One region of the Idiomarina sp. X4 genome, then DNA from elsewhere that is predicted to be linked to it. Evidence: riboswitches for the same ligand, from Rfam matches in the RefSeq annotation. Region 1 holds a riboswitch; the other holds the start of a gene.
What was found. A riboswitch is a leader RNA that binds a small molecule or an ion and turns the genes downstream of it on or off. The one in region 1 is predicted to bind thiamine pyrophosphate.

Region 1 (16,602 bases):
CCGCCGAAAGACAGCGAACGTTATTTTGCCCTCCTGAAAATTCGCGAAGTCAACTTCGACAAACCTGAAAACTCCCGTAATAAAATTCTCTTTGAAAACCTGACACCATTGCATGCAGATGAACGTTTTCGTTTAGAGCGTGGTAACGGCAGTACGGAAGATATTACGGCGCGTGTTCTTGATTTGTCGGCCCCGATTGGTAAAGGTCAGCGTGGTCTTATTGTGGCGCCACCGAAAGCGGGTAAGACGCTATTACTGCAAAACGTTGCAACATCTATTGCGGCGAACCATCCGGAAGCAGAGCTTATTGTGCTGCTTATCGATGAACGTCCGGAAGAAGTAACGGAAATGCACCGTTTGGTGCAGGGTGAAGTGGTTGCTTCAACCTTCGATGAGCCAGCCAGCCGCCACGTACAGGTCGCTGAAATGGTTATCGAAAAAGCGAAGCGTTTGGTTGAGCACAAAAAAGATGTTGTCATCTTATTGGACTCGATTACTCGTTTGGCGCGCGCTTATAACACCGTTATTCCAAGCTCAGGTAAAGTCCTGACGGGTGGTGTGGACGCTAACGCGCTACACAAGCCAAAACGTTTCTTTGGTGCTGCCCGTAACGTTGAAGAAGGTGGCAGCTTAACCATTATTGCAACTGCGCTTATCGATACCGGCTCGAAGATGGATGAAGTTATCTACGAAGAGTTTAAAGGTACCGGTAACATGGAACTGCATTTGAACCGCAAGTTGGCAGAGAAGCGTGTTTTCCCTGCAATCGACTTTAACCGTTCAGGTACACGTCGTGAAGAATTGCTGACGTCTCAGGACGAGCTTCAGAAAATGTGGATCCTGCGGAAAATTATGAACCCAATGGGCGAAGTTGAAGCCATGGAGTTTTTGATTGACCGTTTGCAAATGACTAAGACCAACGACGAATTCTTCGAATCGATGAAGCGTCAACGCAACAGCTAAGCGGCGTATGAAATATCAAGATCTGCGAGATTTCATCGCGCTCCTCGAGGAGCGCGGTGAACTTAAACGCATCCAGCAAGAAATAGACCCCTACCTTGAAATGACCGAAATATCTGACCGTACGTTAAAAGCAGAAGGCCCGGCCTTATTGTTTGAGAACGTGAAAGGTCATGACATGCCGGTGTTGGCGAACCTTTTTGGTACGCCAGAGCGGGTGGCTTTGGGTATGGGGCAAGAGTCGGTTACGGCCCTGCGCGACGTGGGCAAACTGCTTGCGTTTTTAAAGGAGCCTGAGCCGCCGAAAGGTTTTCGTGATGCGCTGAATTTGCTGCCTACCTACAAGAAAGTGCTGAGTATGTCGCCGAAAAAGCTGAAAAAGGCACCGTGTCAGCAGGTCGTCATGAGTGGTGACGAGGTCGACTTAACTAAGTTACCTATTCAGCATTGTTGGCCGGGTGATGTTGCGCCTTTAGTCACCTGGGGGCTTACGGTGACTCGGGGACCACATAAAGAACGCCAGAATTTAGGTATTTATCGCCAGCAACTTTTGGGGCCGAATAAGCTTATTATGCGTTGGCTGTCGCATCGCGGTGGTGCGTTGGACTTTCAGGAATGGTGTCAGCAGCATCCCGGTGAAAAGTTTCCGGTGTCTGTCGCATTAGGCGCTGACCCCGCTACAATTTTAGGTGCGGTGACGCCCGTACCAGATAGCCTTTCTGAATATGCCTTTGCTGGTTTACTGCGTGACAGCAAGACCGAAGTAACCCAATGTATTAGCAACGACTTACAAGTACCGGCGCACGCAGAAATTATTCTGGAAGGCTATATTGAGCCGGGTGAAACAGCGCCCGAAGGGCCGTACGGTGATCATACCGGCTACTATAACGAAGTGGATGAGTTTCCGGTGTTTACCGTGACTCATGTGACTCATCGTAAGGACCCAATTTACCACAGTACTTATACAGGTCGTCCGCCAGATGAACCGGCGGTGCTGGGTGTGGCTTTGAACGAAGTCTTTATTCCGTTATTGCAAAAGCAGTTTCCGGAAATTGTCGATTTTTATTTGCCGCCGGAAGGCTGTTCGTATCGTTTGGCCGTAGTTACCATGAAGAAGCAATATTCCGGACACGCCAAGCGGGTGATGATGGGCGTCTGGTCTTTCTTGCGTCAGTTTATGTATACGAAGTTTGTCATTGTATGCGATGACGATGTGAATGCACGTGACTGGAAAGATGTGATTTGGGCAATGACGACCCGAATGGATCCGGCGCGCGACACCACATTGGTTGAGAATACGCCAATTGATTACCTCGACTTCGCCTCTCCGGTGTCGGGTCTTGGCTCAAAAATGGGCATGGATGCAACCAATAAGTGGCCGGGCGAAACCGACCGTGAGTGGGGCGAGCCTATTGTCATGAGTGAAGACGTTAAGCAGCGTGTCGACCAGCTGTGGGACGAACTGAACATTATGGAGTCGTGAATGAGTCAACAAATGACCTGTAAAGCCGAAATTTCGCGCCAATTAGCGGACGCTGTATGGGAAGTGCGTTTGCAATTGCCGCAGCCGGTTGAGTTTAAAGCAGGCCAATACATGATGGCGGTTATGGGCGAGAGGGATAAGCGACCTTTTAGTATCGCGTCATGCCCATCGAAGGAAAGTGAGTGGTTACTCCATGTAGGAGCGACGCCAGACAACACCTATGCGATGGAAGTGCTGGATAAAATACGCGCAGACGGTGAGCTGGAAGTCGACGGCCCCGACGGCATTGCGTTTTATCGACAAAACAGCGATAAGCCTGCTGTAATCATTGCGGGCGGTACGGGCTTTTCTTATGCTTATTCCATTCTACAACAGCATTTACGAGCAACGCCGGAGCGCCCATTAACGTTATATTGGGGCGCAAAGAGCCTGGCCGATTTGTACCTGCACGACGAGCTCGAGCATTTAGCAAAACAATACGAGTACTTTGACTATCACCCGGTGGTTGAAGACGCCGCTGGTGACTGGCCGTATTCCATTGGTTTAGTCCATCAGGCGGTAATGGCGCGTCAACAGGACTTGCAAGACTGTGAAGTTTACATGGCAGGCCGTTTTGAAATGGTGCGCGTTATTAGAGATGATTTTGTCGCTCAAGGCGTACCGTTAGAAAACCTTTACGGTGACGCTCTGTCGTTTATTTAAAGACAATTTGTTAATGCAATAAGCTGCGTTATACTGACGCCGCTTTACCAAGGGGTGCCGGCAACGGCTGAGATGCGAAAGCGAACCCTTAAAACCTGATCCGGTTAATACTGGCGTAGGGATGGTAGAAAACCCGTCTAATACAGCCTTACCGGATCGTTTCTGACTTTGTTTTGAGGAAATGATCCATGCAAAAATTCACATCTTACTTAGCAGCCAGTATTGGCTTAGCATTATTACAAACGCCGGTTCTGGCTTATGGTCAGGATAACGCCAGCGATTTCGAAATCATTGAAGTCAGCGGCGACTTTCACAAACGCACGCTGAATGAAACCACCAGCAGTGTGTCAATTATGGACCAAAATGCGATGCAGCAGCGTAACGCGCAGCATTTGCAGGATACGCTCAACAGCTTTGCCAACGTCAATTTCTCCGGTGGTACATCGACCGCACGCTTTATTCAGATTCGTGGCATGGGCGAGCGTTCTCAATTTGTTGATCCGATTAGCCCGTCAGTCGGCCTTATTATAGATGGTATTGATTACAGCGGCTTAGGTACGGCCGCCTCGCTTTTCGATATCAACCAGATTGAAGTCTTCCGAGGACCGCAAAGCGGACGTTTTGGAGTCAACGCGATGGCCGGCTTAGTGTTGTTGGACAGCGTGCAACCAACGGAAGAGTTCAGTGGCCAGTTTGAGTTGTCAGCCGGTAATTATGACGAACGCATGGGCGGCTTAGCATTAGGCGGGCAACTGGGCGTACTGGGCAAGGCCCGCTTTTCTGTCAGTCAGTTTAAGCAAGACGGCTACATTGAGAATACCTATTTAGATCGAGACGACACGAACAATCGGAATGAACTTGGCGCACGGCTTTTGTTGAACACCGAATTTACCAAGAACTGGACGTTAGACACCGTCCTGCACTACAACGATGTTGATAACGGTTACGATGCCTTTAGCCTTGATAACAACCGAACAACGTTGTCAGATGAGCCGGGGTACGATCGCCTGAAAAGTGAAGCGGTAAAAACGACTCTGAATTATCTAGGCTGGGATAACAGCCGGCTTGAGTTGTCAGCCAGTGTTTTAAACGCGGATACTGCTTACGCCTTTGACGAAGACTGGACGTATGTTGGAATTGCTCCTGGTTGGGAGTACTCGTCATTTGATGCCTACCTTCGAGACAGAAAAGACAAAACAGCCGAGGTTCGTTGGTTATCGATCGACCCTGAAGCGTTATTTGGGGTGGAAACTGAGTGGGTAGCGGGAGCCTATTACTACGAAAAAGACGTAGCGCTCACACGTGATTATTTTAATTGGGACTTAGGCCAGCCGGATATTTTCCAAAGTGATTATCGCAGTCAACATGCCGCGGTCTATGGCGAATTGACGCAGCACTGGAGTGAGAAGTTCTCCACTATTAGCGGCTTGCGTATTGAACAGTATGACAATGACTACGCCGACAGCCGTAATATAGAAGCGCAGCCGGAAGATACCATGGTCGGCGGTAGCTTTAGTGCCCGGTATCAGGCCGCACCAAACAGTTATTGGTATGCCACCGTATCGCGTGGTTATAAGTCGGGCGGTGTTAATGGCGAAGCGCTTGGTAAAGCGGACGACCAAGGCCTGGACGAACTCAAAGACTATCTGCTTGAGCGCGCGACCTTTGAGCCTGAAATTCTATGGAGTGCTGAGTTCGGTGTTAAAGGGAGCAGCCCAAGCGGGGACTTAACCTCTCGAGTGAGCACTTTTTATCATTGGCGTGACGATGTTCAGCTGAAAAGCTGGGTGAATCGAAACCAATCGTTTGTCGGTTATATTGAAAATGCCGCAGAAGGGAAGGGCTATGGTCTGGAAGCCGAAATTCGCAATAAATTGACCGACTGGCTTACAGCATTTGCTTCTGCCAGCTGGCTGGAAACCGAAATAGAAGGCTTTGTGACAGAGGATGGTATGGATATGACCGGTCGTGAGCAAGCTCATGCGCCTCAGTATCAATTCAATGTTGGCCTCGAAGGTTGGTATGGCGAGAATGTTCAATGGGTGCTGCAGGCTGACGGCAAAGACGAGTTTTATTTCTCGAACTCTCATAATCAGAAATCTGAGTCCATGACATTGGTGCACTTTGCTGTGAACTACTACGTTGATGACTGGCGCGTGAGCTTGTGGGGACGGAACTTAACGGATGAAGATTACGAAGTGCGTGGTTTCTACTTTGCGAATGATCCCAGAACTCAGTACGAGAATGACGAAACCTACGTGCAGTACGGTGAGCCGCGTCGTTTCGGTATAACTGTTAGCAAGTCGTTGTAAGGAAAAGCTGTGATAGAAACCCTGTTAGAACAGTTAATGATGAGCTCTTTGTGGGAGTTAGCCGCACTATTATTTGCGCTGGGGTACCTGGTGCTTGCCGCGCATCAGAAGCAATGGTGTTGGCTGTCGGCGACCATAAGCTGCAGTATTTACGCGGTGTTGTTCTGGCAGGGTAAGTTGTATATGGAGTCGGTACTGCAGGCTATTTATGTGGCCATGGCTGGTTACGGCTGGTGGCAGTGGCGTTTCCAGAAATCCGCAGCGCAAGAAAGCCCCGGTGGTGCTAAGTACCAGTTGAAGTGGCACTTTTTACAGTGGATATGGCTGGTCGCCTTAGCGGCGGTTATTGCTTATACCCTCTCGGTTTATACCGATGCGGATGCTGTCTGGCTTGATACTTATACCACTGTATTTAGTTTGCTGGCAACTTGGCTTGTTACTAAGAAAGCGTATGAAACCTGGTGGTACTGGCTGGTTATTGACAGTGTTTATGTGTATTTGTATGCCAGTAAAGGCTTTGTCGCAACAGCGTTGTTGTTTGTCGTCTACTTGGGATTAGTGCTTTATGCCATGTGGCGTTGGCATCAGGATAATCCACAACCAGAGCCGGTAAAGAGTGCCGGATGATACCTGCACCTAAAACAGTCACTCGGCTAACCAGTGGCCAGTCAAACCAAGCGCTGCGGCTTAAATCCGATGACTCTGATCTCGTACTAAAGCGGTGGCAAAATGATAGCTTGTTTCAGGTTGATCGGAGCCTGGAGGTTGCTGTACAGAAAACGCTTGCCGAAAGCGGAGCTGCCCCTGACGTGTTGGACTGGAATGAAGCAGAAGGCTGGTTACTGCAGCCTTACTTAGAAGCGCCTTCATTAAATCAGGTAACGTTATCGCCCGCTATTAAAGCAACGGTATTGGCTGAGGTTCTCGCGAAAATTCACTCCTTTAAGCCAAGCATTCCTCACTGGAGATTGAACGACAAAGTAGAGCATTACCTGCAGCAGCTTTCCAACTATCAACCTTCCTTGGCTAACTCTTTTCGGGAAGAGAAAAGTCAGCACCAGCAGGCGATTGATCAATGGCTGGAGTACCCGGTGCTTTGTCACAATGACCTGTCGATGAATCATATTCTTATGACGGCTCCCATTAAAGTGATTGACTGGGAGTATGCGGGAGTCGGGCACCCACTGTTTGATATTGCGAATACCATCGTCATGAACAAGCTTGACGACGCTATGGCGGAACGGCTGCTGACAGACTACGCACGATTAACGCGTTATGACGTCGAGCTTGCTGATATGGCCGAATGGCTTGATTTGGTGGATTGGCTGAATAACTTATGGCAGCATTTACTTTCCTATTCTAAATAAAGTTGAAAGTAGCATGACCGACAAACAGTTGACTGAAAAGGTTTACGGCTATTTAGCGGAAGATGAAGACGCGCGGGTGTGTAAGGACATCCCGGAATCGGCATGTCACCATCAGCCAAAATCGTTTGTGTTAATGCTGCTGTCTTTGACGTTAACTAAGTTGGGCGATAGCTTAGTCAGTGCCCGCTTAGTCTTACCCTGGATGCTAAGCTCGTTAGGCGCTCCTGCAATATTTATCAGTGCGCTAGTGCCTCTGCGAGAGTCGCTGGCGTTATTGCCTCAGCTGTTTGTAGCGCAACAATTACGCCAACAACCCGTTAGAAAATGGTTTTGGGTTGCAGGCAGCGTGGGGCAGGCTCTCTCTTTACTTTTAATGCTGTTAGCAGTGGCCACGCTGAATAACAATGCACTGGGTTGGAGTGTTGTCTCGCTACTTGCACTGTTTAGCCTGTCCCGGGGGATTTGTTCTGTTGCCAATAAGGACGTTACCGGTAAAACGGTGTCTAAAACACGCCGAGGCCGACTATCGGGTGTCGCAGCCTCTTCTGCTGGTTTACTGACGTTGTTGACCGCTTTGGTTATTGTTTTTTCGCCGGAAGTAGATGGTCAGCGTTGGTTATTTTTAGCCTTGCTGGGAGCGGGTGTTGTTTTATGGCTTTTAGCGGCTGCCTTGTACGCCGGTATTCCAGAGGTCGCTGGCGCTACTGAAGGTGGTGGTAACGCAGTCTCTGAAGCCGTTAAGTCAATTTCTCTGCTTTGGCGGAACGGTCAGTTTGGGCATTTCGTTTTGACTCGCGCTTTGCTCGTCGCGGCTGCTTTTGCCATTCCTTATATTGTTGTGCTTATTCAGCGCCAGGGCGATACCGAATTAACCAGTCTGGGTAGCCTTATGCTGGCCAGTGGCCTTGCTGGCTTGCTGGCTGGGCGCTTTTGGGGACGTTGGTCTGATTCAGCCAGCCATCATGTTATGGCAGCAGCATCGGTCATGTCGACGTTCGTCATGGCGGCAGCACTGGCTATATTCTATTGGGCACCAAATTGGCTCGGTCTTGAGTGGATTGCTGCTTTATTGTTGTTTGCGTCCGCAGTCGCCCACCATGGTGCGCGGGTTGGTCGTAAAACGTATTTGGTCGATATGGCAAATCAGGATAATAGAGCACAACTGACCGCTGTTTCAAATACCGTTATGGGAGTTGTTTTATTAGCGGGGTTGTTACTTGGCTGGGTTGACTCAGCGTATGGAGCTCATGCTGTTTTATGGGTTCTTATCGCGGTAGGTATACTTGCAACGTTAAGCGCATTGAAACTACCCGACGTGTCGGGAGACACGTCAGCATAGCTTACAAAAACTTCTGCAGATTTTACTTTCCTCGAATGGTGGCGTAGAGACCAATAATTACTGCGGCAACGCCACCAATTAGGTACCAGATGGTGTTGTCTGTTGGTTCATTGGTTGCCATTTCCGATACTTCCGACGCAATGGATTGTGACGCTTCATAAGAGAAGTACAGCAAGATAGCGCCAACGATAATTAAAACAATACCAACTATGCGAGTCATAACGGTTTCCTTTTGTTGTGTTAACAGTTTCTCAATATATCGCACTGTTATTTAAGCGCAAGCCCTCATTTTTTTGTTGATTTATATCATACGGCATATTCCTTAACGATTACTGTAAGTGTAATTGTTAATAAGCGCACCGTTTAAAACTAAAATAACAAGATTGGGGAAGAACTATGACTAGAGCGCCTTTCAAGCTAGGTTTTTTATCGCTGTCTCTGGCTGCTGCGTTTGTGGCGCCAGGAACGGCTATGGCTCAAGATGCCGTTAATGCCGAAACCGGCGAGTCGATTGAACGCATTGTGACGTTGGGTTCACGCGTAAACGGTCGAACGGCGACCGAATCGGCCTCGCCTATTGATATTATTTCAGCCGATCAGCTGGTTGATACTGGTGCAACTGAACTGGGTAAAGCGCTGCAAATGAGTGCTCCGTCATTTAACTTCTCATCGACGACTATTTCAGATGGTTCGGATATTATTCGTCCGGCTACTTTGCGTGGTCTGAACCCGGATCAGGTATTGGTGTTGGTGAACGGTAAGCGCCGTCACCAGCAGGCGCTGGTTAACGTACAAGAAACCATCGGTAAAGGCTCTGCCGGGTATGACATTAACGCGATTCCAATTACGGCGGTTGAGCGTGTTGAAATTCTCCGCGATGGTGCAGCAGCACAATATGGCTCAGATGCGATTGCCGGTGTTATTAACATTACGCTGAAAAGCTCAGAAGGCGGTATGATTTCCGCTGAAGTTGGACAAACGTATGAAAAAGACGGTGAAGTGAATACCGTTGGTATTAATTTTGGTAAAGAATTCGATAATGGCTTCTTCAACGGAACGTTAGAGTACCGTGACCGCGGCATGACCAATCGTGCCTCGCCGGCTGAAGCATCACTTATTGGTGAATGGCTCTCGCCAAGTGGTGAACCGGTTGTCCGTTTGCATGTTGGCGACGCTGATTCTGAGAACATGTACGCTTGGTTTAACGCTGGCTACAATTTAGGAAATACGACCGAGCTTTACGCATTTGGGGGTATTTCAAATCGTGATGGTGGCTCTTCTGGTTTCTTCCGTGGACGCGGTCATCCAAGAACAATAGAGGCGATTTATCCTGACGGATTTTTACCAAGGCTGGAAACTGAAGCCGATGACCAATCAATAGCGGTGGGTGTTCGTGGTGATTTGCCTAACGCCTGGTTATGGGACGCGAGTGTGGTTTACGGTAAAAATGAGTTTGGGTTTAACTCCTCTAACTCGGCGAACGTAAGCTGGTACTACGAGCCACATCCCGATGGCGGCATATACGGTGAGACACCAACCGAGGCTTTCGACGGTGAGTTAGTCTTTGAGCAGACCACATTCAACTTTGACGTCAATGGTACCGTCGACGTGGCTAATGAACTTCTTTATCTCGCACTCGGTGTCGAGCTGCGTCAGGACAGCTACCAAATTAACCCGGGCGATCCAGTATCTTGGGCTTATGGCCGAGCGAATGATCCTGACGTGGAAATTTTAACGCCTTACGGAACCGTCGCAGAAGCAGGCATCCAGGGCTTCCCAGGGTTTAGTCCAAGTCAGGCGGTAGACGCTGACCGTGATAGCTACGGTGCCTATGTCGATGCTGAATATTACGTAACTCCGGACTTCTTACTAGCTGGCGCGCTTCGCTATGAAGACTATGATATTGCCGGTGACAATATTTCCGGAAAATTGTCGGCTCGCTACGATATTGACAATGACTTCTCCTTGCGTGGAACCGTAGCAACCGGTTTCCGGGCGCCGGGCGTTCAGCAAATATACTACAGCCAAGTTTTGACTAACGTGGTAAACGGTACGCTGGTTGAGACCGGAACCATAGCCAACGACGACGAGTTAGCACGACAATTCGGCATCAAAGAGCTAGAAGAAGAAACCTCAGAAAGCGTCAGCCTTGGATTAATTAAGCGTTTTGATAACGGTTTTGACCTGACGATGGATGCCTACCAAATCAACATCAATGACCGCATTGTTTTATCGGAGTCCTTAACGGCTTCCGTCGGAGCTGAGTTTGGTGAAATTTTGGAGGATAACAACTTAGGTGCCGCACAATTCTTTACTAACTCAGTGGATACCAAAACCACGGGGCTGGATGTTATTGCCTCTTACCCGACGGCGTTAATGGAAGGTGAACTAAAACTGACCGCTGCAATGAGCTTCATGAACACGGAAGTTGAGCGGGTGAATTCCGTTTCATCATTGATCCCTGGTGATGAAATATTCAGCGAGACGCAAATCCTGCGTTTAGAAGAAGGTCAGCCAAGTGAGAAAGCAACCATCACTGCAGATTGGACTCGAAATGCCTGGAATGTGAATGTGGCGTTTAACTACTTCGGGGCTGTTGAAGGTCAGGCATTTACCGGCGTTAAGAAAGAGTGGGGTGGAAAATGGTTGACGGACGCGTCCGTTGGTTATGACTTCACTGATAATCTGAACGTACGTATTGGTGCAAACAACCTGTTTGATACTTACCCGGATGAGTGGGGCAGTGAAGGCTCACCATTCTCTGATGCGGGCTTCAAATACGGTTGGGAAACGCTCCCGTTTGGTATCAACGGTGGCTACTATTACGCGCGTTTGAACTACACGTTCTAAAAACTTATGTGTATAAAAACGCCCCTTTTAAAGGGGCGTTTTTATTTGGGGGCTACTGACCGAGACGACCAACACGTTTCATTGTTCCCCAATTGTGTCTGCGCCCTCGTATGAATTGCCAGAATCCCCGTAAACGCCACCAACTGTTCAGTTGCCTGTAGCCAAAGTTCTCCAGTACGGCGGTAAAAATAAGCCACATGAGATCTCTTTTGGATTGATAGGTTCTGAAGGTCAGTTCCTCTAAAATAAGAGAAAATATGGAAATAAAGACACCTAGTCCGAAAGCAGCAAGCAAAAAAGTCAGTGTAAAATTGAGATCAACCAGGCCGGTAAAAAAGAAATAGGCTGTTAGTAAATAAGCCAATACTTCGATCAATGGGCCTATTCCCTCAAAAAACAGCATGAAAGGGTAAGCTATCCAGCCAGCAGCTTTGCCGCGCAATGAAAATAAAAGCCCTATGTTTTTTGTCAGGCTTTCCATTAAGCCTCGCTGCCATCGAATGCGCTGGTTTTTTAAGGTGGTTAGATCTTCAGGGGCCTCTGTCCAGCAGACTGGATCGGGTATAAAGGCGATACGGTAAGGGATCTTCTTGTTATTCATATGGTGATGTAGCCGTGTCACTAGCTCCATATCTTCGCCGACAGTATTGGCCTGATACCCGCCACACTCGATGACACGCTGCTTGCGGAACACCCCGAAGGCGCCTGAAATAATGAGCATACCGTTGAGTGGTGACCAGCCCATTCGTCCAAATAAAAAAGCGCGTAAGTATTCGACTATTTGCAGACGGGCGAGCCACGAGCCCGGTAAGCCAACTTTGGTTAGCAGCCCTTGCCTTATGGTTGATCCGTTAGCGACTCGAATTGAACCACCAACGGCAACGGTTTCTGGTTCGTCAATAAAAGGGCGCACAATTCTATCTAAGCTATCCCGCTGTAAAATAGAATCGGCATCCACCGCACAAAATAGTGGGTTACGAGACGCATTGATACCCGTATTTAAGGCATCGGCTTTACCGCCATTGTCTTTGTCGATGACCCGAAGCTGCGGGTGTTTTTTTGAGCGGTAGACTTGCCGGATGGGTTGAGTGGTCAGCTGATTCCGGTACGCCTCGTGATACACCTGGAGATCAAATGCGCTGATAAGCGTTGCCATGGTGTCATCGCGAGAACCGTCATTAATGACAATAATTTCATATTTGGGGTACTCGAGCTGCAGAATGCTTTTAACTGACGATACAATGCCAACAGCTTCGTTATAGGCAGGAACAATGACGGAGACTGGCGGTAGCAACGGACCAAAACTCATGGGTAGTAACTGATTATCATATCGCCGCATATACCGACGGATAACTACAAAACTAATGATGTTGAGTATAAGGTAAACAACGGTTAAGGCGACGAAGTAACCAATAAAACTCAGCTGTGCTATTTCAATCCAGGGTTGCCAATTATCAAGCATCGATTATCTCCAAATTCATTTCGTTCGCTACTTGCATCAACATGTTCCTGGCAAATGGATCGGCGAGTTCAGTCAGTTGTTCTTTAAGGTAGTCTGGCGAAAATTCTGGGTGTGAAAAAATTCCTCGAGCAGCTCGGTAACGAACCCACCAAGCCGAATCTTGTAACAGCTGCCATAGGCGCTCTAAATCTTGTTTGTTACGTGCCAGCTCACCCAACATTCGGGTAGCCTGAACCCTGATGCTCAATTCGGCTGACTGAGTCAAACGTCTAATTAATGGCAGGTGGTGCGGGTGATCAAGCAGAGGTATCAGTTGTGCTGTCGCCTCAGGTTGCGACTTAAAATGGCGAATTAAGGTTTCGGCTTCACTGCTGGAGAGAGGTGCATTCACTCCTTGCAGCACCTTAAGCAGATAAACGGCATGTTCAGCCGTGGTTTCAAGTAGAATTTTCTGAGCCTGCTGAATGAGGTAACGTGAGTCACATTCTTTGGCTATCGTAACCAAACGTTCTGGCGCAACGAAACGTTTCAACTGAAGCAGTATTGGCACTGCAATGGTTTGATCATTACGCATTAGAGCGCGCAGTGCTGTAAGAACAACCATACTGCTGGAATGCTGAGTGAGCTCTTTTAAACGTCTTATGGTAGCGGGAGAAAGCTTTTGCAGATCGCCCATGGCAATCGCTGTTGCAATCAACGTTCTGACATCTTGACCGCGCATTAGCTCGAGCGCCTGACGTTCTAGACGAATGTGTTCGGCTAAGCGTTCAAGGCCATCATCTGCATCGCCGCGGACATAACGATGCATAAGGGACCACAGTTGGATGAACCACAAAAAAGCCTGGGTATCCTGCCACAGCTGCTTTATTTGGGCGCGCTCGGGTAATTTTGCTTTTGGATTTGCACAACATTCGAATAGGAATCGGCGCCATTGTCGTTGTAATTCATTGCGCTTTTTCTCATCCTCCTGATGAATAATGCGCAGGATGAACAACCACGACCAAACCAATAGAACGAAAACAACAATAACCAGTAGGGCACTGTGCATCCATTGCAAGAGTTGTTCAGAATCGATAGCGAAGTCCAAGCAACACCCCCCGGCGATCGTAAAAGTCGCCTTGCTGATTAAAGCTCATTGCCCAGCGCAGACCCCAGCTGGGTGAAAGCTGATGTAAACCGTAAACGCTGATACCTTTTACATTGGTTATCAGAACCTGTTGAGGGGCGATTTTTTCTGCTTCTTCACCTTGATTGAGAGCTAGTGTTATGGCGCTCCAGTCATTATAAAAATAGCTAAGAGTTGCGGCATGAGACAGAGCTGAGTCACCACCTAAAAGGTAATCCTGGCGAATTCGGTAAGACCAGCGCCACTGCTCAAAGTAACGCTCTAATTGAAGACTATAACCTTGACTGGTGCTTGTCGGCCAACGGCTTCTGTGAGCTCCTGCACTGATAAGGTAACCATTATTCAGCGCGCGGCTGAGTATAATCTGACCTTGTAACTCGGGACGAACCCGGGACGTTCCTGAACCGCCAAGCTCGCCAAATAATTGCCAGTTTTCGTTAAGCTCAGTGTAAAACCCGGCCAACATTTCGTTATCGCTGAGGTCGAAACGGCGGGTTTGGTTAAACCGCAAATAGCCTAGCGTCTCATCCGATAATGACCGTTCATATTGAATGTAGGCATTTTTCCAATTGTCATAATTACCCGTCAGACTATCGAAACCCACTCCGGCCTCGAGCGCCTGATTATAGGACTGAGCTTGTAGTGGCATACTTAACAAAAAAAACAACGCGGTCAGTACACTGAGCTTCATGAAAAACTCCTTTTCTGACTTTGGATATTAAGCAGTTTACGGAGCCGAGCCTGCAATTCTTTTGGCTGAAAGGGCTTTACCATGTAGTCGTTGGCACCTGAATCCAGAGCGTTGGCAATATCATCGTCGTCTTGTAAGCTGGTTAATACCAAGATGGGAATCGCACGGCTTGGTTCGCGATTGCGGAGCCATTGGATGAGCTGTGCCCCTGATATGATGGGTAATTGCAAGTCAAGGAGCACCAAGTCCGGAGTCGAACCACGTAACCAATCTTGAGCTTCGGAGCCGTCATTACAGCAGTGAGTTTCATACCCTTCGCGCTGTAATAAAAATTCTAATAGTTCACGTAAAACTACGTCGTCTTCAACAATTAAAATTTTGAACTTGCTCATATACGTGTCTCCTCGCTTAATTCAAGCATAAGTAGCTTAGGCGTTGGGAGCAAGGAAAAACCTCTTTAAAGAACAAGCAATAAGTGCTTTACACACAAAAAAAGACCGAGTAATTCTTTACTCGGTCTTGGTTGTTAGCAGTCATTACAGGCGTCGAATTTCTGCCATTAATTACCTAAGTAAGAAGTCAGCATCCACGCTGTTTTCTCTTGCTCTTTAATGTAGTCACTCATCAACGCGTTGGTGCCTTCATCACCGGCTTCTCCTGCGAGGTCTAAAATCTCACGTTGCAGGCGAATCGTTGTTTGATAACTGTCCAGAATATTTGCGACACAAGCGCGACCTTCATGGACGTCTTTTACTTCTTCAATTTCGCTATTCTTAATATAGGTCGAATAAGCGTGTTGAGGACGTTGACCCAAGGTCAAAATGCGTTCTGCAATCTCATCAATCTTCAGCAATAAGTCATCGTAGGTTTCTTCAAACTTCGCATGCAGTTCGAAGAAGCGCTCGCCTTTAATGTTCCAATGGAAACCACGAACGTTCATGTAAAACACTTGATAGTTCGACAACAGCTCGTTCAGCTTGTCGCCAAGTTGCTCGGCTTTTTTCTTGTCTAAACCAATAACGCTTAACTGTTTCATAAAACCCTCCTTTGTCATCGTTATGCATTAACCATAGTCCATTCATGAGGTTAAAGAAAGCGATGAAAATCGATGAAGCTGACAGTTAAATTCGATAACTGTCAGCTTTAGCTTACATCAAGGAGTGCAGTTTTGAAGCGATTTAGATCAACTCAAAGACTCAACTTTACCATCGCGAATGTGCTTTTCGCCGCGCGCTTTGGCAAGCTGAATTTGGCGCTCACGCTCTGCGAAACGCTCTTTTTGTTCTGCGGATGTTTGGTCGAAGCAATGCGGGCAGCTAACCCCTTTCTGATAATGCTCGGATTGCATTTCTTCTTTGGTAATTGGCATGCGGCAGGCGTAACACTGGTCGTATTCGCCTTGTTCAAGCCCGTGCTTAACGGTGACTCGCTGGTCAAAAACGAAACACTCGCCGTTCCAGCGGCTGTTGTCTTCCGGCACCAGCTCAAGGTATTTCAATATCCCGCCTTTTAAGTGATACACCTCGTCGAAGCCCTGCTCTTTTAAGTAAGCGGTCGACTTCTCACAGCGAATGCCGCCAGTACAGAACATGGCGACCTTCTTATGCTTTTCCGGATCCAAGTGCTCTTTAACGTATTCAGGAAACTCACGGAAGGTATCGGTCTTTGGGTTAACCGCACCTTCGAACGTACCTACGGCGTATTCGTACTCATTGCGGGTATCAATAACCAGTACTTCCGGGTCAGAAATGAGGTCGTTCCACTTTTCCGGCTCAACGTAGGTGCCCACAGTATTTTTAGGATCAACCCAGTCGACGCCCATGGTTACAATTTCTTTCTTCAGCTTAACCTTAGTGCGGTAGAAGGCTTGCTCGTCACTCGGTGATTCTTTGTGATCAATGTCAGCAAATCGGTCATCTGATCGCAGATAAGCCAAGACATTATCAATGGCTTCGCGGGTACCACAAATGGTACCGTTAATGCCCTCTCGGGCGAGTAAAAGTGTGCCTTTTACGTCGTTGTCGATAAGAGTTTGATAGAGTGGTTCGCGAATTTGCTCATAGTCATTGAGCTCGACAAACTTATACAATGCCGCACAAATGTACATATCGTGTTACCTTTTTCAGCGGTTCGGAACGTAAATCCGAAGCCTTGTTTGGAAATAGTCGATTTAAAAATCGAGCGCGAATTATACGTATTGATCCAGATCAGCGCAAACCAGGAGTCGAAGTCAGTGGTTAGTGAGTCGTTATTTTATGGGTTAGTGTTGCTCTCCGCGGCAACGTCGTTATTAAGTGCGGTAGCCGGTGC
Region 2 (16,602 bases), 1.2 Mb from region 1:
TTCACCGGCGTTTAGAGCCGCTAGTTCCTGACAATTAACTTGTTCTGGTGCCAACATTAAAACGACTCCATCAACACGACTGCATGGCAGGCAATGCCTTCTTCCCGCCCAACAAACCCCAGCTTCTCCGTCGTGGTTGCTTTAACATTGACGTTATCTACGCAGGTTTTTAAACAGCCCGCGATACGCGAACGCATGTCATCAATGTAAGGGGCCATCTTCGGTGCTTGAGCGACAATAGTAATATCGATATTGCCGACCTGAAATTCTTTCTGCTGACACAAATTAACAGCATGCTCTAAAAGTTGTGCGCTGTCCGCGCCTTTGTATTTGTCATCAGTATCAGGAAAGTGCTTGCCAATATCGCCCAATGCCATAGCACCCAACAACGCATCGGTCACAGCATGGAGAACCACGTCACCATCAGAGTGCGCCTCCAGCCCCTGTGAATGAGGAATTTCAATCCCACCTAAAATCAACGGTTTATCAGCGCCCCACCGGTGCACGTCATAACCATGACCCACTCGAATTTTCATTGAGTTATTTCCTTATTCTGTCGTTACGGGTGCCAACAGCCAGCTGACAACACATTCAAAGTCTTCCGGGTGAGTGACCTTTAGATTTTTAAAAGCGCCCTCAATCAAAACCGGTTGATACCCCAACCACTGCATTGCCGAGGCCTCATCGGTCAGTTGCGGATTGTGCGCTCCCATGTGATTAATACCATTCAATAACGTTCGTGCATGAAACACTTGCGGAGTCTGTGCTTGCCATAAATGCTCACGTTCAACACTTTCTTCGATATGTGCAGCTTGGTCGTTCAAGGACATGGCTCGCTTTAAAGAGTCTCGAACCGGAATGGCTAAAATAGCGCCGTGCTGACTGGCAACCCCGCTATCAATGACCCGGGCTAGCGCCTCTTTAGGTAAGCAAGGCCTTGCCGCATCATGAACCAGTGCGTGCGTTGCCCCCTGAACCAATGCGTATTCAACCCCCTTGCACACTGACTCAGCGCGTGTTTCGCCGCCACGAACATAAGTAACGGGCTGCGACACCGCTAACTCAGAAACATCAGGTAAGTCGTTTGAATCCGGATCAGACACCGCAACAATCACTTCGGTTACACGCGAATCAGCACATACCGCTTCAATACTGTACTGAAGCAGTGTTTTACCGCCGACGGTCAAAAATTGTTTAGGAGTAGTACTTTGCATTCGACTGCCGTGACCGGCTGCCGGTATAACCGCTTTAACGTTGTAGTGTTCGGTGGGTTCGGTGTTTGTCATATCGTTATTGTGCTCTGTCCGGAACCAGACGGAAGAACACTTCGTCCTTTTTAATCATTCCCAGTTCATTACGAGCACGCTCTTCTAACGCATCTTCACCGTCACGCAAGTCTTCAATATCTGCGTAAATCAGTTGGTTGCGCCGTTCGAGATTTTCATTCGTTATTTTTTGGTTGCTGACTTCCTGTTGCAAACGCCAATAATCTGGCAAACTGTTTTTCCCAAACCAGAGACGGTATTGTAGCGCCAAGAATAAGGTCAACAACACAACCAGAGTCACCCGCATGCTCAGCTCCGTTGTTATTATTGTTATCATTATGAAGACTATTGCAGCGACTGAAAAGCCGTTTTCAAACATTAGCGATAAAAGAGGTTAATTTGGAGTATTTTGCCGCCGCATTGGTATTCTTTTTCGCCGCTATGCTGCAAGGCATTAGTGGTTTTGGCTCTGGCCTACTCGCCGTTCCTATTTTGGCTTTGTGGTTTCCTATCAGCGTTCTGACACCAGCCTTGTCGGTCATAAATATCATGGTAGGCGCCTGGATCTATTGGAAAAACCGTGAAGCCGCTCGCCCGTCACAATGGAAATGGCTCATTATATCCGGTGTTATTACCTCCATCGTTGCAGGCTCATTATTACTCGCTATTGATGATCAACTGATTAAGCTGGTACTTGGCCTCGTCATTTTAGCGGTGGCATTAGCACTTGCCAGCGGCAAGCAGTTTCCAACCGCAGAACACGCACCAGGTCACATTGCGGTAGGCAGTAGCTCAGGCATTTTAAATGGTTTAATGACCCTCGGTGGCCCGCCCATTGTTCTGTTTCTGGCGAACGCCCGTATTCCTAAGCAGCAGTTCAGAGCCACCTTAAGCCTGTTTTTTTGCTGTATTGCCATTGCTAACGTGTTCAATTTTTCTCGTCAGGGAATCTACGCTGACGCTCACTTCTATCTGATACTGAGTCTATTACCCGGCGCATTAATCGGCGCAACCGTCGGTCACAAGCTACAACATCATGTTTCCGAATATCGTTTTCGTCAATTAACGCTAGTATTAATGATGTTGTCCGGTGTGAGCGTATTGGCTCAAAGTATTAGCCTTTAAACCAACTGAAGGTCGCTATGACGTTAATTTATACCCATGAAAACAAACTTTTAGTGGAGAACGCGCGTAATGTGTTACGCATGAACGGTATAGAAACTGCTATGAAAAATGAGTTTTCAAGTGGTGCTGCAGGCGACTTAGCGCCACTGGACACCTGGCCAGAGCTTTGGTTAGTTGACGACACTCAACTTACCACAGCGCAGAAACTCATAGAACAAATAGAAGTACAGGCAAATGGTGACGACTGGCGTTGTAACCAATGCCAGGAATTAAACGGCTCAGCCTTTGAGGTTTGCTGGAATTGTGGTGCTGCAGCCAATTAACGAAAACATTCATTAAAAATAATAACGAAGGAGACAACGATGAACGGAACTGAAACCTATTTATTAGCTTACTGGGGCGTTTTTACAGCGCTGGTTATTTTATTAGTTCAGTGGTTTGTTGCCAGTGGGCGCAAAGCCAAACAACCCGGCGCGGTACCGGGAAAAATTAACGAGTCACTCAGTCACGACTCGTTTGTATTTCGTGCACATCGAACCTTTATGAATTCACTTGAGAACTACCCTCTTATGCTGGGCACGACTTTTCTGGCCTTCTTTGTTGGTGCAAGTGCATTCTGGACTGCGCTGCTGGTTTGGATATTTGTGGGTGCACGCCTTATTCACATGGTGCTTTACTACGCTATTGCCACTGAGAAGAACCCAAGTCCGCGTAGCTATTTCTTTATGATTGGCCTGTTCGCCAATATCGCTTTGCTGATAGTTTGCGGTGTCACCTTAGCGGGCTAAAACAGTGCTGTGGGCGGTATTAAATGTCCGCCCACTCTCTCATTAAGTTATGAAACACTTTCGTCAACCGATCAAAGTTTTCCGACTTACCGTTCGCCTCAAACTCAGCTTTCAACGACTGCTCAACGTCAAACAAAAGCTCCCGGTGGCTGGGGTGTTTTATCACGCTTTGTACCCAGCCTATCATTGCCAGACGCGTCCCTTGGGTCACCTCATTAACCCGATGTAGGTAATGGCTTGGGTATATCAATATATCCCCCTTCCCCAGTCGCCAGCTTCGCTCTCCGCTGGTGTCCTCGATAACCAGATCCCCGCCCTCGAACGTATCAAGCTCTGACAAGCCCAGCGTAAACGAAATGTCGGTGCGCACACCGTTCATCAGGGAGTCGTCCATGTGAGTGCCATAGTACTGGCCCACCTCATACCGGTTAATGCTGCAACGAGCCACATGTTTTGGTCGCATAGCCGACTGTACCAGTGGGTTAGTATGAAGCTTTTCAAGCAATAAGTCGGTGGCCGCTTTGGCTTTCTTGCCGGTCAGTTGCAGGTTGCTTTTAACCTCTTTAGCTGCCCAACCGGCCGTGGCTTTACCGTCACTGAACTGTTCTGCAGACAGCCCTGCAATAAGACTGTCTATAACGGCCTCATCAATCGCTTTTTGAACGTGAAATATCATAGCTTAAACTTGCGAATAGTTATCATTTCTGCAAATATACACGAGATCATTCTTTCAAAAAAGCACATAAGGTTTTTCTATGTTTGAGAAGAAAAAAGTTTGGGTTGGTGTTGGCAGCGTTTTAGCGTCAACAATGGCCGCCTCAACCGTTAATGCAGCGCCATTAACTCAGCCAAACGCGGCACCGGCGTCTTTTATGGTTGCCCCCATGGCGGAAGGCGAAATGGCCGCGCCTGAAATAGACTTAAGCACAAATGACACTGCATTTTTGGCACAGCTTGGGTTCATTCGCGGGCACCTTTGGGTTGGCATGAAGCTTTATGAGCAAGGCCACATTGAAATGGCAAAAACCCATATGAAGCATCCTGGCGATGAACTTTACGCAGGTCTCAAGGAAGCTTTTTCCGACCGTGGACAACCGGGCTTTGCCGATGAACTGGAAGCGTTAGCTGACAGCGTTATCAACGACAACAGCAAAGACGTTGTCATGAATAATTACAACGTACTGCTTGACGCAATTAGCGCGCACGAGCCTGTTGCTGATATGTCCGCAAAGAGTGTTCTATTAAGCATAGCGACTATGTTGATGGCAACTGCCGATGAGTACGCCGTGGGTATTCAGGAAGGTAAAGTAGTACAACTCCATGAGTATCAAGACGCACTTGGCTTTAAAGAAATTGCCCTTAATCGTTTAGAGCGAATAAAGCACGAGGAAGCCGAAAAAGCATCAGGCGCCATTGAGGAAGCACGCAATGTATTACAGTCTTTAACAGACCTTTGGCCGACCATTACTCCGGAAGGTGAATTGCAAGGTGATGCCAGCAAAATCTATGGCGCAGCATCACGTATTGAACTGGAAGCTCGCAGTATTTAAAACGACTTTCTACCTCTCCGCTTACCCCTGGGTATACTCCTCAATATACCCATTCTATACCCCAGGGAGTAAGCGAGTTTTACCTCTTCGTTTCACTCGTAAAAAGCCAGCAAAACAGTAACCTATAGACATCTTAAGTCAGTCACTGAGGTGTCATTATGAACATTCAATCCACTTTAAAAGTAGGCGCAGTAGCAGCCTCTGTTGTCGCCTTTTTTCTAGCACAACCTGCTGAAGCGGCAGATGGTAAGAACGCCTACAAAAAATACTGCCAGGCGTGTCACCAACCAGCAGGTAAAGGTTTAGCTGGTGTTTTTCCTCCGCTTGCGGACAACCCAAATATTAAAGACAAACCAGACTACATCGCCCAGACCATAATAAAAGGCAAATCAGGCGCACTCACTGTTAATGGTGCTACATACAACGGCGCTATGCCTCCTATGTCATACCTAAAAGACGCTGACATTGCCGCTATTGTGAATTACGTCAATACCGAACTGGCTAACGGCAGTAGTACTATTGAAGCAAGCGCTGTCGCAGGCTCTCGTTAATTTTTAACTATCCTATGAACAAGGAAGAACAATTATGAAATCACTCAGTCTCTCAGTTATCAGTGCGTCTATTTTGGCAGCCGCTGCCTCCGTTTCAGCCCCTGTTGCTTTCGCTGACACCGAATTAAAGCACGACAGCGAATACGTCATTGACGGCAAAGTCTATGGCCTACCTGAAGCTAAGGTTTACCGCGAAGACTACACTGGTCCTGCGGTTGTCGGTGACTACCTGACTCAAGTGCCTAACTTGGCCAAGCTTGACTATAAAGGTAACAAAACACATGACGTTCGCATGGACGTGTTTTCACAAAAAGTAGAAGTTGCTCCTGGCGTGAGCTACTCAGCATGGACTTTTGGTGGTTCTGTACCAGGGCCAGTATTGCACGTGCGTGAAGGTGATCGGGTTATTTTCAAGATGAAAAACCGCTCTGACGAAGAGGTCACTATTACTAAACCGGTGAAAAATGGCTCACCATTCTTCCAGCAGTTACAGGCAAACACTTACCAAAATAACCAACCAGTTATTAATCCAATGCCACACTCTATGGACTTCCACAGCGGAACGGTTGCGGCTGAAGACAAATGGCGCACTATCTCTCCGGGCGAAACTATTGAGTTTGAATGGATTGCCAACTACGCAGGTACTTACATGTACCACTGCGGTACTTCCAGCGTACTCATGCACACGGCAATGGGTCAGTACGGTGCAGTCGTTGTGTCACCAAAAGACGGTTACCCAACTGACGCCGACAAGGAATACGTGCTGGTTCAGTCTGAACACTACTTAGAAGAAGTGGGTGACGGTGAATTTATTTACAATCATGACGCTGCACTTAATCGTCAGCCCAGCCACGTTACTTTTAATGGGCATGTCGGTGCACTGAGTGACTCGCCATTACGCGCTGATGAAGGCGACCGTGTGCGCTTACACGTACTAAATGCAGGACCTTCTGGTACTTCCAGCTTCCATGTTATTGGCGCTATCTTTGACCGCGTTTGGTACGAAGGCGACCCACGTAACGATTGGTACGGCATGCAAACCGTTTTACTCGGCGCAAGTAATAGCGCAACTATCGAGTTTGTCGTACCAGAAGAAGGCATCTACAAGCTAGTCGATCATGAGTTTGCTGATGCTGAGCTTGGCGCTGCTGGTGCCCTTATTGCGGGTCCACGTAAAGACAAGTAAGGAGACGGTTATGGTTAAGTGGCTTGGAGTTGCGGGACTCATGTTCTCTACGCTAACAGCGTCACCGCTAGTACTCTCAGACCCAGTCCGTATTAATGGTGGCGAGTTTGAACCGCCGGTTTTGTTGGACAAGGAACGTCTTAGCATTGAAATTCATAGCTTCATGCTTGACGCAACTCCGGTCACTAACCAACTTTTTCTCAACTTTGTTAACAGCCACCCTAAATGGCAGCGAGACAACATCGCTGCCCTGTTTCACGACGGAAATTACCTAAAGCACTGGCCTAAAAAAGACGCCTACCCTAACGGCGAGGCGGACCATCCAGTGACTTATGTGTCATGGTTTGCAGCACGTGAATATTGTGCTGCACAAGGTGGTCGTTTACCCAGTCTCAATGAATGGGAGTACGCCTCTGTTCAGTATCGTCAGCAACAAAACATCAGTGATGACGATTATGCACGCAACTTATTTGCCTGGTACAGCCAACCCAAAAGCGACAAACAAGCCGTGGACATTAATGCCACTGAGCTCAGTCATATGTATGACCGGGTTAACGAGTGGGTTGAAGACTATCAGTTACTATTAACCAACGGTGATGATGTCGACTTATTATCGGGCTCCTGCGGCGACGGAGCGCGTTTTTTATCAAGCTTTACCAAAGCCAATTACGCTACATTTTTTCGGTATCAGTCTCGTAGCGACTACGCACCACAGAGCTCAACCAGCACCATGGGTTTTCGCTGTGCTTACGACATTCATTCCGAAAACGGAGACCAATTATGAACAACCTATTTAAACCATCCGCTTATGCGGCACTGATTCTATCAAGCGCCCTGCTTGCATTGGCTCCGGCAGTCGCACAAGATCACTCTCAACACAAATCTGGACATGAGAACCACGCAAGTCATAAAAACCACACCAGCATGAAAGCCGCCAAAGTATCACATTCTTCATCGGTGTATCAGGTTGATGGACATTGGATAACACACAAAGGTGAGCATATGGCACTAGCTGACTTACAAGGGCAGCCGGTCATTGTCTCAATGATATATGGCAGCTGCACCACAGCCTGTCCGGTTCTCGTCAATGACGCTAAACGTCTGTACACCAGTTTGAGTAACGAAGCTCAAAAGCAAGTGAAACTGGTGATGGTCAGCTTCGACAACTCTCGCGATACACCAAAAGCGTTGGCTGACTACGTTAAGCAGTACAACCTAAACAGCGATAGATGGGTCTTTTTACACGGCGAAGATCAGGATATTCGGACATTGGCAACCGTACTGGGTGTTCGCTACAGGAAACGTCCTGACGGGGATTTCGACCACAGCAACCTGATTACTGTGCTCGATGAAAATGGCGTTATCCAACACCGTGTTGAAGGCTTAGGCCAGCCAATGGAAGACGCTGCCAAAGTCGTTAATAAATTGACACAGAAGTAATGAATAATGCATTCGTTGTTGCAATAAGCTAAGTATTTTGTTCCACTAAAAAAGAATCTTGTCGGAGTGCCTCGTTACTTAAAGAGTGACAGGCTGAGACCGCTAAGCGGGATCCGTTGAACCTGATCAGGCTAATACCTGCGAAGGGAACAAGAGAGCAATGGCCAGGGAGTCTCCCTTTTTCAGTGCTATTGTTCCTTTCAACACTCCTGACAAGCATCTCTAAACCCTGTTATTTTTTAGCTGGAGAGAATGCTATGTCATCAACTAATCGCCAAAATCGCCAACAAGCAGAATCTTTTTTAACGTCCGTTTCGGGCAGCTATTTTCCTAATTCAACCCGTGAATTTCTTCAAGGCAGTCAGCCTGATATTCATGTGCCATTTCGCCGCATTCACTTAAGCGAAACTCTGCATCAGCCGACACCAGGCGTAACACCACCACCCAATTTACCCGTCGACGTTTATGATACATCCAGTGTCTATGGTGACCCTAACTCAGTCGTCGATGTTAAAACCGGACTCAAACCACTGCGTTCAGGCTGGATAAGCGCGAGGGCTAAAAATGCCGACAAAGGCGGAGTGACACAGCTAGCCTATGCGCGCCGTGGCATTGTGACTCCCGAAATGGAATTTATTGCGTTGCGGGAAAACATGGGAAGGGAGCATTTAGACAACCCGGTAACCCCGGAATTTGTTCGTGATGAAGTTGCCAAAGGTCGCGCCATTATTCCGGTCAATGTGAACCACCCAGAATCTGAGCCTATGATCATAGGTCGTAACTTTTTAGTGAAAGTAAACGCTAATATCGGCAACTCATCGGTCAGCTCGTCGATTGAAGAGGAAGTTGAAAAGCTGATTTGGGCTACTCGTTGGGGCGCAGATACGGTCATGGACTTGTCGACCGGACGTAATATTCACCAAACCCGAGAATGGATTCTACGCAACAGCCCGGTTCCCATTGGTACCGTTCCTATTTATCAGGCACTGGAGCGCGTTAATGGTATCGCAGAAGATCTAACCTGGCCGATATTTAAGGAAGTGCTTTTGGAGCAAGCTGAGCAAGGCGTCGACTATTTCACTATTCACGCCGGTGTGTTACATGACTTTATCGAACTGACGGCTAACCGAGTGACAGGGATTGTATCGCGCGGTGGTTCGATAATGGCTAAGTGGTGCATGGCGCACCGTAAAGAGAGCTTCCTATATGAACATTTTCGCGATATTTGTGAGATATGCGAAAAATATGATGTTTCGCTGTCGTTGGGTGACGGCTTACGTCCGGGGTCTATTGCTGATGCCAATGACAAGGCTCAGTTCGCTGAGCTCCGTGTTTTAGGTGAGCTGACTACAATAGCCTGGGAATACGACGTACAAGTCATGATTGAAGGTCCTGGCCATGTCCCCATGCATAAAATTCAGGAAAACATGGACGAGCAGCTTAAGCATTGCCATGAAGCGCCTTTTTATACACTCGGACCATTAACCACCGACATTGCCCCCGGCTATGACCATATTACGTCCGGTATCGGAGCCGCCATGATAGGTGCCTTTGGCTGCGCTATGCTCTGTTACGTTACACCGAAAGAGCACTTAGGTCTGCCCAACAAAGAAGACGTTAAGCAAGGACTCATTGCCTACAAAATTGCAGCGCACGCCGCTGATTTAGCAAAAGGACACCCGGGCGCTCAGGCAAGAGACGACGCCATGTCCAAAGCCCGTTTTGAGTTTCGTTGGGAAGATCAGTTCAACCTCGCATTAGACCCTGTAACCGCTCGCAATTATCACGATGAAACCTTGCCACAGGAATCCAATAAAACGGCACAGTTCTGTTCCATGTGCGGCCCTAAATTCTGCTCTATGAAAATTTCTCACGAGGTTAGGCAGTATTCGGGGCATTTAGCGAATGAGCGCATCGATATCACTTTTAAAGATGCAGCGGCTGACGAAATTGGAGCTGAGTCATGACTGACGCACGCTCTGAACAGCCTGTGGTATGGACTATCGCTGGCTCTGACAGCGGCGGTGGCGCGGGTATTCAAGCCGACCTGCACACCGTTCGAAGTTTTCATTGTCACGGTTGCAGCGTTATTACCACAGTGACGGCACAGAATTCGGTCACAGTAACAGGCTTATATGAGTTAAGTGGCAAGGCGATTAGCGAGCAACTTAACTGTCTGCTGAACGATATGCCTCCGGCGACCATTAAAATTGGTTTGCTCAGTAGCAGCGAACAATTGGAGGCCATTGCCGAATTTTTGCAAACGTGGCCTGAGGCCGTTGAGAAGCCTTTCGTAGTGTGGGATCCGGTCATGATCACCACCCAAAATGATCCGTTGTCGACCTTAACGCAAAAACAAAGCCAGAGACTGTTAACGCTTGTTGACTTGATAACCCCCAATACTGATGAGCTCTCGTGGCTGAGCGGCATGAAAGTCGCCAATAAAGAAAGTGCTTTAACCGCTGCATCAAAACTCTTTAACTTGGGTGCAAACGGTATGCTGATAACCGGCGTCGAAGATGATCTAAACGATAACGAAGCGATTGCTGATATTTACGTACCTAAAACGCCGCTTTATGGCCAACCGTATCTGATCTATTTACAGACGAAAGTAACAACCAGTCATGATCACGGCACCGGCTGTACCCTCTCATCAGCAATTGCTGCCGTTGCAGCGCACGATTATCCGGTGGAAGACGCTATAACACTGGCTAATGCCTATGTTCATAAGGGTTTATTGGAGGCAACGGGGATTGGCAAAGGCCCAGGCCCGGTTGCTCATACGAGTTGGCCAAACAATCTTAAACACTTTCCGAATATACAGGCTACTCATCTGCCGCCCCCAACTTCAGCATTTCCCAAACTCGACGAATCGCCTGGGTTATATCCCGTTGTTGATTCCTTTGAGTGGGTTCAACATTTGCTGCAGCTGGGGGTAAAAACCTTGCAGCTGCGGATAAAATCCGCCCCCACAGAAGCAGTTGAGTTGGCGGTAAAACGCAGTATCGAGCTGGCTCAGTCATATCAAGCACAACTGTTTATTAATGACCATTGGCAACTTGCCATGAAACATGGCGCTTACGGTGTCCATCTAGGCCAGGAAGACTTACAAACGGTTGATTTACAAGCGCTACGCTCAAGCGAGGTTCGGTTGGGAATTTCTACACACAGTTACACCGAGGTTCTTATCGCCTCGCGATACTCTCCATCGTATATTGCGCTTGGCCATATTTTCCCAACCAAAACTAAGGATATGCCGTCAAAACCACAAGGACTGGAGCGCTTGGCACGTTATGTCGCTTTACTAAAACCGACCGGTATACTCACGGTCGCTATCGGTGGCATCTCCAAAGAGCGCATTGCGAAAGTAAAACAAACCGGTGTTAACGGCATTGCTTTAGTCAGCGCCATTACAAAAGCCGCAAACACCGAAACAGCCGTTAACGAGCTTAATCAAGAGTTGGAGGCGGCCCATGCTGACTGATCAACAAGCTCTGCGCTACAGCAGCAACCTACTTATTGACTCCATTGGAGAAGGCGGACAGCAACGTTTACTGGACAGCCAAGTGCTCATTATTGGGCTTGGAGGTTTAGGCACTCCTGCCAGTCAATATCTGGCGTCATCTGGCGTTGGTCAGCTGACACTCATGGATCACGATAAGGTATCGCTAAGTAACCTACAGCGGCAAATGCTTTACAGCGGTTTAGATGTTGGCTTACTCAAAGTCACACAGGCTGCACAGCGTTTAGCCGATATAAATCCAGACGTCGATATAACAACGTTATCGCAGGCGGCGTCCGAAGATACCCTGAGAGAACACATTGGTACGTGCGATATCGTGCTCGATTGCACCGATAACCGTGATACTCGTTATCTCATTAACCGTTACTGTTATTGGTTCAATAAACCCCTGATTAGTGGCGCTGCCCGGGGGTTTAACGGACAGGTCGTCGCTTTAGACCCTGGCCGAGATCATGGGTGCTATCAATGTCTGTACCCCACTGAAGTTAAAGAGCCCCTGGACTGCAGTAACGCCGGCATTGCCGCTCCTGTCGTTGGCATTATTGGCGCTATGCAGTCACTTCTTGCCATTCAATACTTAACACAACACGAATTGCCCTGGGGTTTGCTTCAGTCATTTAATGGCCTCGATCACCAATGGCACGTAGCTGAGTTACCCAAGTCAACAACGTGCCCGATTTGCGGAGGTGAGAATGCAAATAACCGTTAATGGCAAACCAATGCGATTCGACCGCGCTTTGAGCTTGTCGGAGTTTTTTGAGCATCAACAAATCAATACTGCAGCTATTGCTGTTGCCGTCAACGGCGTTGTTATCCATCGTGAGAATTGGCATGAGTATAGGCTAAAGCACGATGACTCATTGACCATTATTCAAGCGGTTGCAGGAGGGTAAAATGCTGACTATTGCGAATAAAGCCTTTAGCTCAAGGCTGTTCATTGGTAGTGGAAAATACAGTAGCGCAGATGTAATGAAGTCATCTATTCGTGCGTCCGGCAGCGAACTGATTACGCTGGCCTTAAAGCGCGTTGATTTCAATCAGCCAACCGATGACATTGTCACTCCAATTAAGGAGTTGGGTCTCGATATATTGCCTAATACGTCGGGTGCAAAAACCGCTGACGAAGCCATTTACGCTGCAAGATTGGCACGCGAGGCACTGCAAACCTATTGGTTGAAGTTGGAGATACACCCTGATCCTAATTACCTACTGCCCGACCCTATCGAGACACTGAAAGCAGCCGAACAGCTGGTTAAAGAAGGCTTTGTTGTTATGCCGTACTGTGGCGCCGATCCCGTGTTATGCAAACGGTTGGAGGAAGTAGGCTGTGAGGCGGTAATGCCACTTGGCTCTCCTATTGGTTCCAACAAAGGTCTTGTCACCCGGGACTTCTTAAACATTATTATCGAACAAGCGTCAGTACCTGTTGTGGTCGATGCGGGCATTGGTGCTCCCAGCCATGCGGCTGAAGCCATGGAGATAGGTGCTGACGCTGTTTTGGTCAACACGGCCATCGCAACGGCACATGATCCGGTAGCGATGTCCAACGCGTTTCGTCAGACCGTTGATGCCGGTAGAACCGCCTTTGAAGCCGGCCTTTCGGGCATACTTTCGGGAACAGCCCCGAACAATCGCAACAGCTCAATGCATGCCCAAGCCTCCAGCCCACTGACCGAGTTTATAGAAACGTTATGAGCAACAGTTTTTACGATGTCTGGAAACAGCTTAGCTGGGATGACATGACGCTCAAGTTATACAGTTCAAACGCTGATGACGTAGAGCGTGCACTCAATAAGAACAGACTAAACAATGATGACTTTATGGCGCTGTTATCGCCTTCAGCAGAGCGTTATCTGCCTGCATTGGCGGAGCGATCACAAATGCTCACGAGACAACGCTTTGGTAATACGTTACAGCTTTTCATTCCTTTGTATTTATCCAACTTGTGCGCCAACGATTGCAGCTACTGCGGCTTCTCAATGAGCAACCGACTCAAGCGAAAAACCTTGTCGGTGACTGAAATTGAACAAGAATGCCGCGCTATAAAGGCCAAGGGCTTTGATACCATTTTGATTGTCACCGGAGAACACGAGACCAAGGTCGGCATCGAATACTTCCGGCAGGCCATGCCAATAATTAAACGCTACTTCAGTTATGTGATGTTTGAAGTTCAGCCGCTGTCGACAAGCGAGTACAAGCAACTCAAAGGTCTCGGCCTGGATGCGGTAATGGTATACCAGGAAACCTATAGCTCCCTAACCTACTCTCAACACCATTTAAAAGGCAAAAAACGCGACTTCCGTTGGCGTCTTGAAACACCGGATAGGCTCGGTGCATGTGGCATGGACAAAATAGGTCTTGGATCGTTGATTGGACTGGAAGACTGGCGTATCGACAGTACCTTCACGGCAATACACCTCGACTATATGCGTAAACGCTACTGGCGCAGTCGGTATTCGTTGTCGTTTCCTCGTTTGCGCCCTTGTACTGGTGGCGTTTCAAGTGTGAAAGACATGACCAACAAACAGCTGGTACAGCTTATTTGCGCCTATCGATTACGGTTTCCCGATGTCGAGCTTAGCCTCTCAACCCGTGAGGAACAAAGTTTACGAGATGGTCTGTTCAGTTTAGGGGTGACTTCCGTCAGTGCAGAGTCCAAAACTCAGCCTGGCGGGTATGCTAATGAAAATGAGGAGCTAGAGCAGTTTTCTATCGACGATGGGCGTTCAGTTAATGAGGTGGCTAATGCGATAAAGGCAAAAGGATTACAGCCTGTTTGGACCGACTGGCTTAATGAGCTATCCGCAACGCCATCTGAAACTTTTTCCAATCCAGAGTAGCAACCAATAACAGCTCGCGCAGCGTGAGAGTGCGCGGGTTAATTCGACCTTTGTGATTCCACTGATGTCCACAGCAAGCAGCTGTCATAATGCGTTTATTGGGTTTGAGTAAGGTGTCTTCTGCGTGCTCGCCCTGCCCGGCAAAGTCTAACCAGCCTCGGTAATTCAACCGCAAACGCTGCTTATCTGTATCCACTCTATCAATGCTGTCGAGCATGATAGTCGTAAATTCCGGAGTTTTATAAAGTACCGGCACCACCAGACCTAACGCGGCATGCTTTGAGAACCAGGAGACTTGTTTTTCAGCTGAGGTCCCCGATGACGGGACTTTCGTTGGCTGCGGTGCCTGCCAACTGGCATTTTGAACATCCAGTTTAAGGGGAGACTGCTTAGCGGCATTCAAACATCCATGAGCGGCATGACGTATGTAGTGAGGTAAGCTGGCTAAACGACGTTGTAATGCAGCAACTGGCATGTCATCGACTTGCGACAGTTGCTGCAATTCACGCTCATACAGCGCTGAGCACAGCTCGGCAAAATCGCCTTGCTGTGCCAGCGGTTGAAATATGTCAGCTTGTTGATTAGCCAGCGTTGACTTCCTGTCGTCCGCGGTAAGGCGCTTGGCCATTCAAATCGCCCTCTATACGCAATAATTGGTTGTACTTAGCAACGCGGTCAGAACGGCACAATGAACCCGTTTTAATTTGTCCGGCGGCTGTACCGACGGCCAAATCCGCTATGGTTGCATCTTCGGTTTCACCAGAGCGATGAGAGATAACCGCCGTGTAGCCTGCTTCACGTGCCATTGCAATCGCTGCTAAGGTTTCTGTCAGGCTACCAATCTGATTAAATTTAATCAAAATTGAATTAGCAATCGACTTGTCGATGCCCTCTTTCAGAATACGTGTATTGGTCACAAACAGGTCATCGCCAACCAACTGAACTTTACTGCCCAGCTTTTCGGTTAAGACTTTCCAGCCGTCCCAGTCACTTTCGTCCAGGCCGTCTTCAATAGAAATAATTGGGTAACGATCACAAAGCTCTGCCAGGTAGTCGGCAAACTCTTCCGCGGTAAATGATTTGCCCTCACCAGACAACTCATATTTACCATCACGGTAAAATTCAGACGCTGCACAGTCTAATGCCAGCGTAATGTCGCTGCCCATTTTGTAGCCCGCGTTTTCAACCGCTTCAACAATGACCTGTAAAGCTTCTTCGTTCGACGCCAAGTTTGGTGCAAAACCACCTTCGTCACCAACCGCGGTGCTTAAACCACGCTTCTGCAAAACTTTTTTCAGAGCATGAAACACTTCAGCACCCATACGCAGGCCTTCTTTGAAGCTTTCAGCCCCGACCGGTTGAATCATAAACTCTTGAATGTCGACGTTATTGTCTGCGTGCTCACCACCATTAAGAATATTCATCATAGGCAATGGCATGCTGTATTTACCGCTGGTGTTGTTCAGGTTCGCAATGTGCTCATAAAGCTCAACGCCCTGACTCAAAGCTGCTGCTTTAGCTACCGCCAAAGACACCGCCAAAATTGCGTTTGCGCCCAGCTTTTCTTTATTGTCAGTACCGTCTAACTTCAACATGATGTTGTCGATAGCGTCCTGGCTGTCAGCGTCTTTACCCATTAAAGCTTCAGCAATAGCGCCATTAATATTAGCAACAGCGGTTTGTACGCCTTTACCGAGGTAACGCGACTTGTCACCGTCACGCAGCTCTAATGCTTCGCGTGAGCCGGTTGACGCACCGCTTGGTGCTGCGGCACGACCCATGTGACCAGACTCTAAATAAACATCGGCTTCTACGGTTGGGTTACCGCGAGAATCCATAATTTCGCGACCAACAACTTTAACAATCTTGCTCATTCTTCAATCCTGTTTAATACGTAACGTTTCGTTAAGTGACTAAAATTAAGCCATGCGCTCTTTACGGAATTTACCCGCGGCTTCAATAAAGCCTTTAAATAACGGATGCCCGTCACGCGGCGTTGATGTGAACTCCGGATGGAACTGTACCGCCACAAACCATGGGTGCTTCGGGTTTTCCAGAATCTCAACTAACTGCTTGTCGTGCGAGTAACCAGTAATTTTTAAACCGGCTTTTTCCAGCGGCTCAATGTAATGGTTGTTCACTTCGTAACGGTGACGATGGCGCTCCTCAATCACTTCCTTGCCGTACATTTCAAGCGCTTTCGAGCCTTTTTCTAAGTGACATTCCTGTGACCCAAGGCGCATGGTACCGCCTAAGTCAGAGTGTTTATCACGCAATTCCTTCTGACCGTTTGCGTCCATCCACTCGGTGATAAGCCCCACAACAGGATCGCTG

Region 2: it holds a riboswitch for thiamine pyrophosphate, as region 1 does, so the genes downstream of both, thiC (phosphomethylpyrimidine synthase ThiC) here and CWC33_RS06910 (TonB-dependent receptor) in region 1, are expected to answer to the same signal.

What each region holds. Positions count from the first base shown of each region.
Region 1 covers NZ_CP025000.1:1,436,241-1,452,842, forward strand. The annotation lists gene rho (transcription termination factor Rho) at 1-963, shown strand, start outside; gene ubiD (4-hydroxy-3-polyprenylbenzoate decarboxylase) at 971-2,443, shown strand; gene fre (NAD(P)H-flavin reductase) at 2,444-3,145, shown strand; TPP riboswitch at 3,186-3,284, shown strand; gene CWC33_RS06910 (TonB-dependent receptor) at 3,334-5,457, shown strand; gene pnuC (nicotinamide riboside transporter PnuC) at 5,467-6,084, shown strand; gene CWC33_RS06920 (phosphotransferase) at 6,081-6,824, shown strand; gene CWC33_RS06925 (MFS transporter) at 6,838-8,163, shown strand; gene CWC33_RS06930 (DUF3185 family protein) at 8,186-8,383, opposite strand; gene CWC33_RS06935 (TonB-dependent receptor plug domain-containing protein) at 8,560-11,013, shown strand; gene CWC33_RS06940 (glycosyltransferase family 2 protein) at 11,066-12,475, opposite strand; gene CWC33_RS06945 (HEAT repeat domain-containing protein) at 12,468-13,562, opposite strand; gene CWC33_RS06950 (YaiO family outer membrane beta-barrel protein) at 13,540-14,292, opposite strand; gene CWC33_RS06955 (response regulator transcription factor) at 14,289-14,684, opposite strand; gene CWC33_RS06960 (Dps family protein) at 14,852-15,328, opposite strand; gene trhO (oxygen-dependent tRNA uridine(34) hydroxylase TrhO) at 15,476-16,399, opposite strand; gene CWC33_RS06970 (sulfite exporter TauE/SafE family protein) at 16,448-16,602, shown strand, end outside.
Region 2 covers NZ_CP025000.1:5,676-22,277, forward strand. The annotation lists gene truD (tRNA pseudouridine(13) synthase TruD) at 1-57, opposite strand, end outside; gene ispF (2-C-methyl-D-erythritol 2,4-cyclodiphosphate synthase) at 57-536, opposite strand; gene ispD (2-C-methyl-D-erythritol 4-phosphate cytidylyltransferase) at 549-1,286, opposite strand; gene ftsB (cell division protein FtsB) at 1,291-1,572, opposite strand; gene CWC33_RS00055 (sulfite exporter TauE/SafE family protein) at 1,614-2,390, shown strand; gene CWC33_RS00060 (putative signal transducing protein) at 2,408-2,713, shown strand; gene CWC33_RS00065 (MAPEG family protein) at 2,753-3,178, shown strand; gene CWC33_RS00070 (Fe2+-dependent dioxygenase) at 3,198-3,854, opposite strand; gene CWC33_RS00075 (hypothetical protein) at 3,934-4,728, shown strand; gene CWC33_RS00080 (c-type cytochrome) at 4,887-5,279, shown strand; gene CWC33_RS00085 (multicopper oxidase domain-containing protein) at 5,314-6,465, shown strand; gene CWC33_RS00090 (formylglycine-generating enzyme family protein) at 6,476-7,249, shown strand; gene CWC33_RS00095 (SCO family protein) at 7,246-7,905, shown strand; TPP riboswitch at 7,958-8,071, shown strand; gene thiC (phosphomethylpyrimidine synthase ThiC) at 8,163-9,872, shown strand; gene thiE (thiamine phosphate synthase) at 9,869-11,389, shown strand; gene CWC33_RS00110 (HesA/MoeB/ThiF family protein) at 11,379-12,137, shown strand; gene thiS (sulfur carrier protein ThiS) at 12,121-12,321, shown strand; gene CWC33_RS00120 (thiazole synthase) at 12,323-13,123, shown strand; gene thiH (2-iminoacetate synthase ThiH) at 13,120-14,268, shown strand; gene CWC33_RS00130 (hypothetical protein) at 14,219-14,896, opposite strand; gene eno (phosphopyruvate hydratase) at 14,850-16,142, opposite strand; gene CWC33_RS00140 (CTP synthase) at 16,188-16,602, opposite strand, start outside.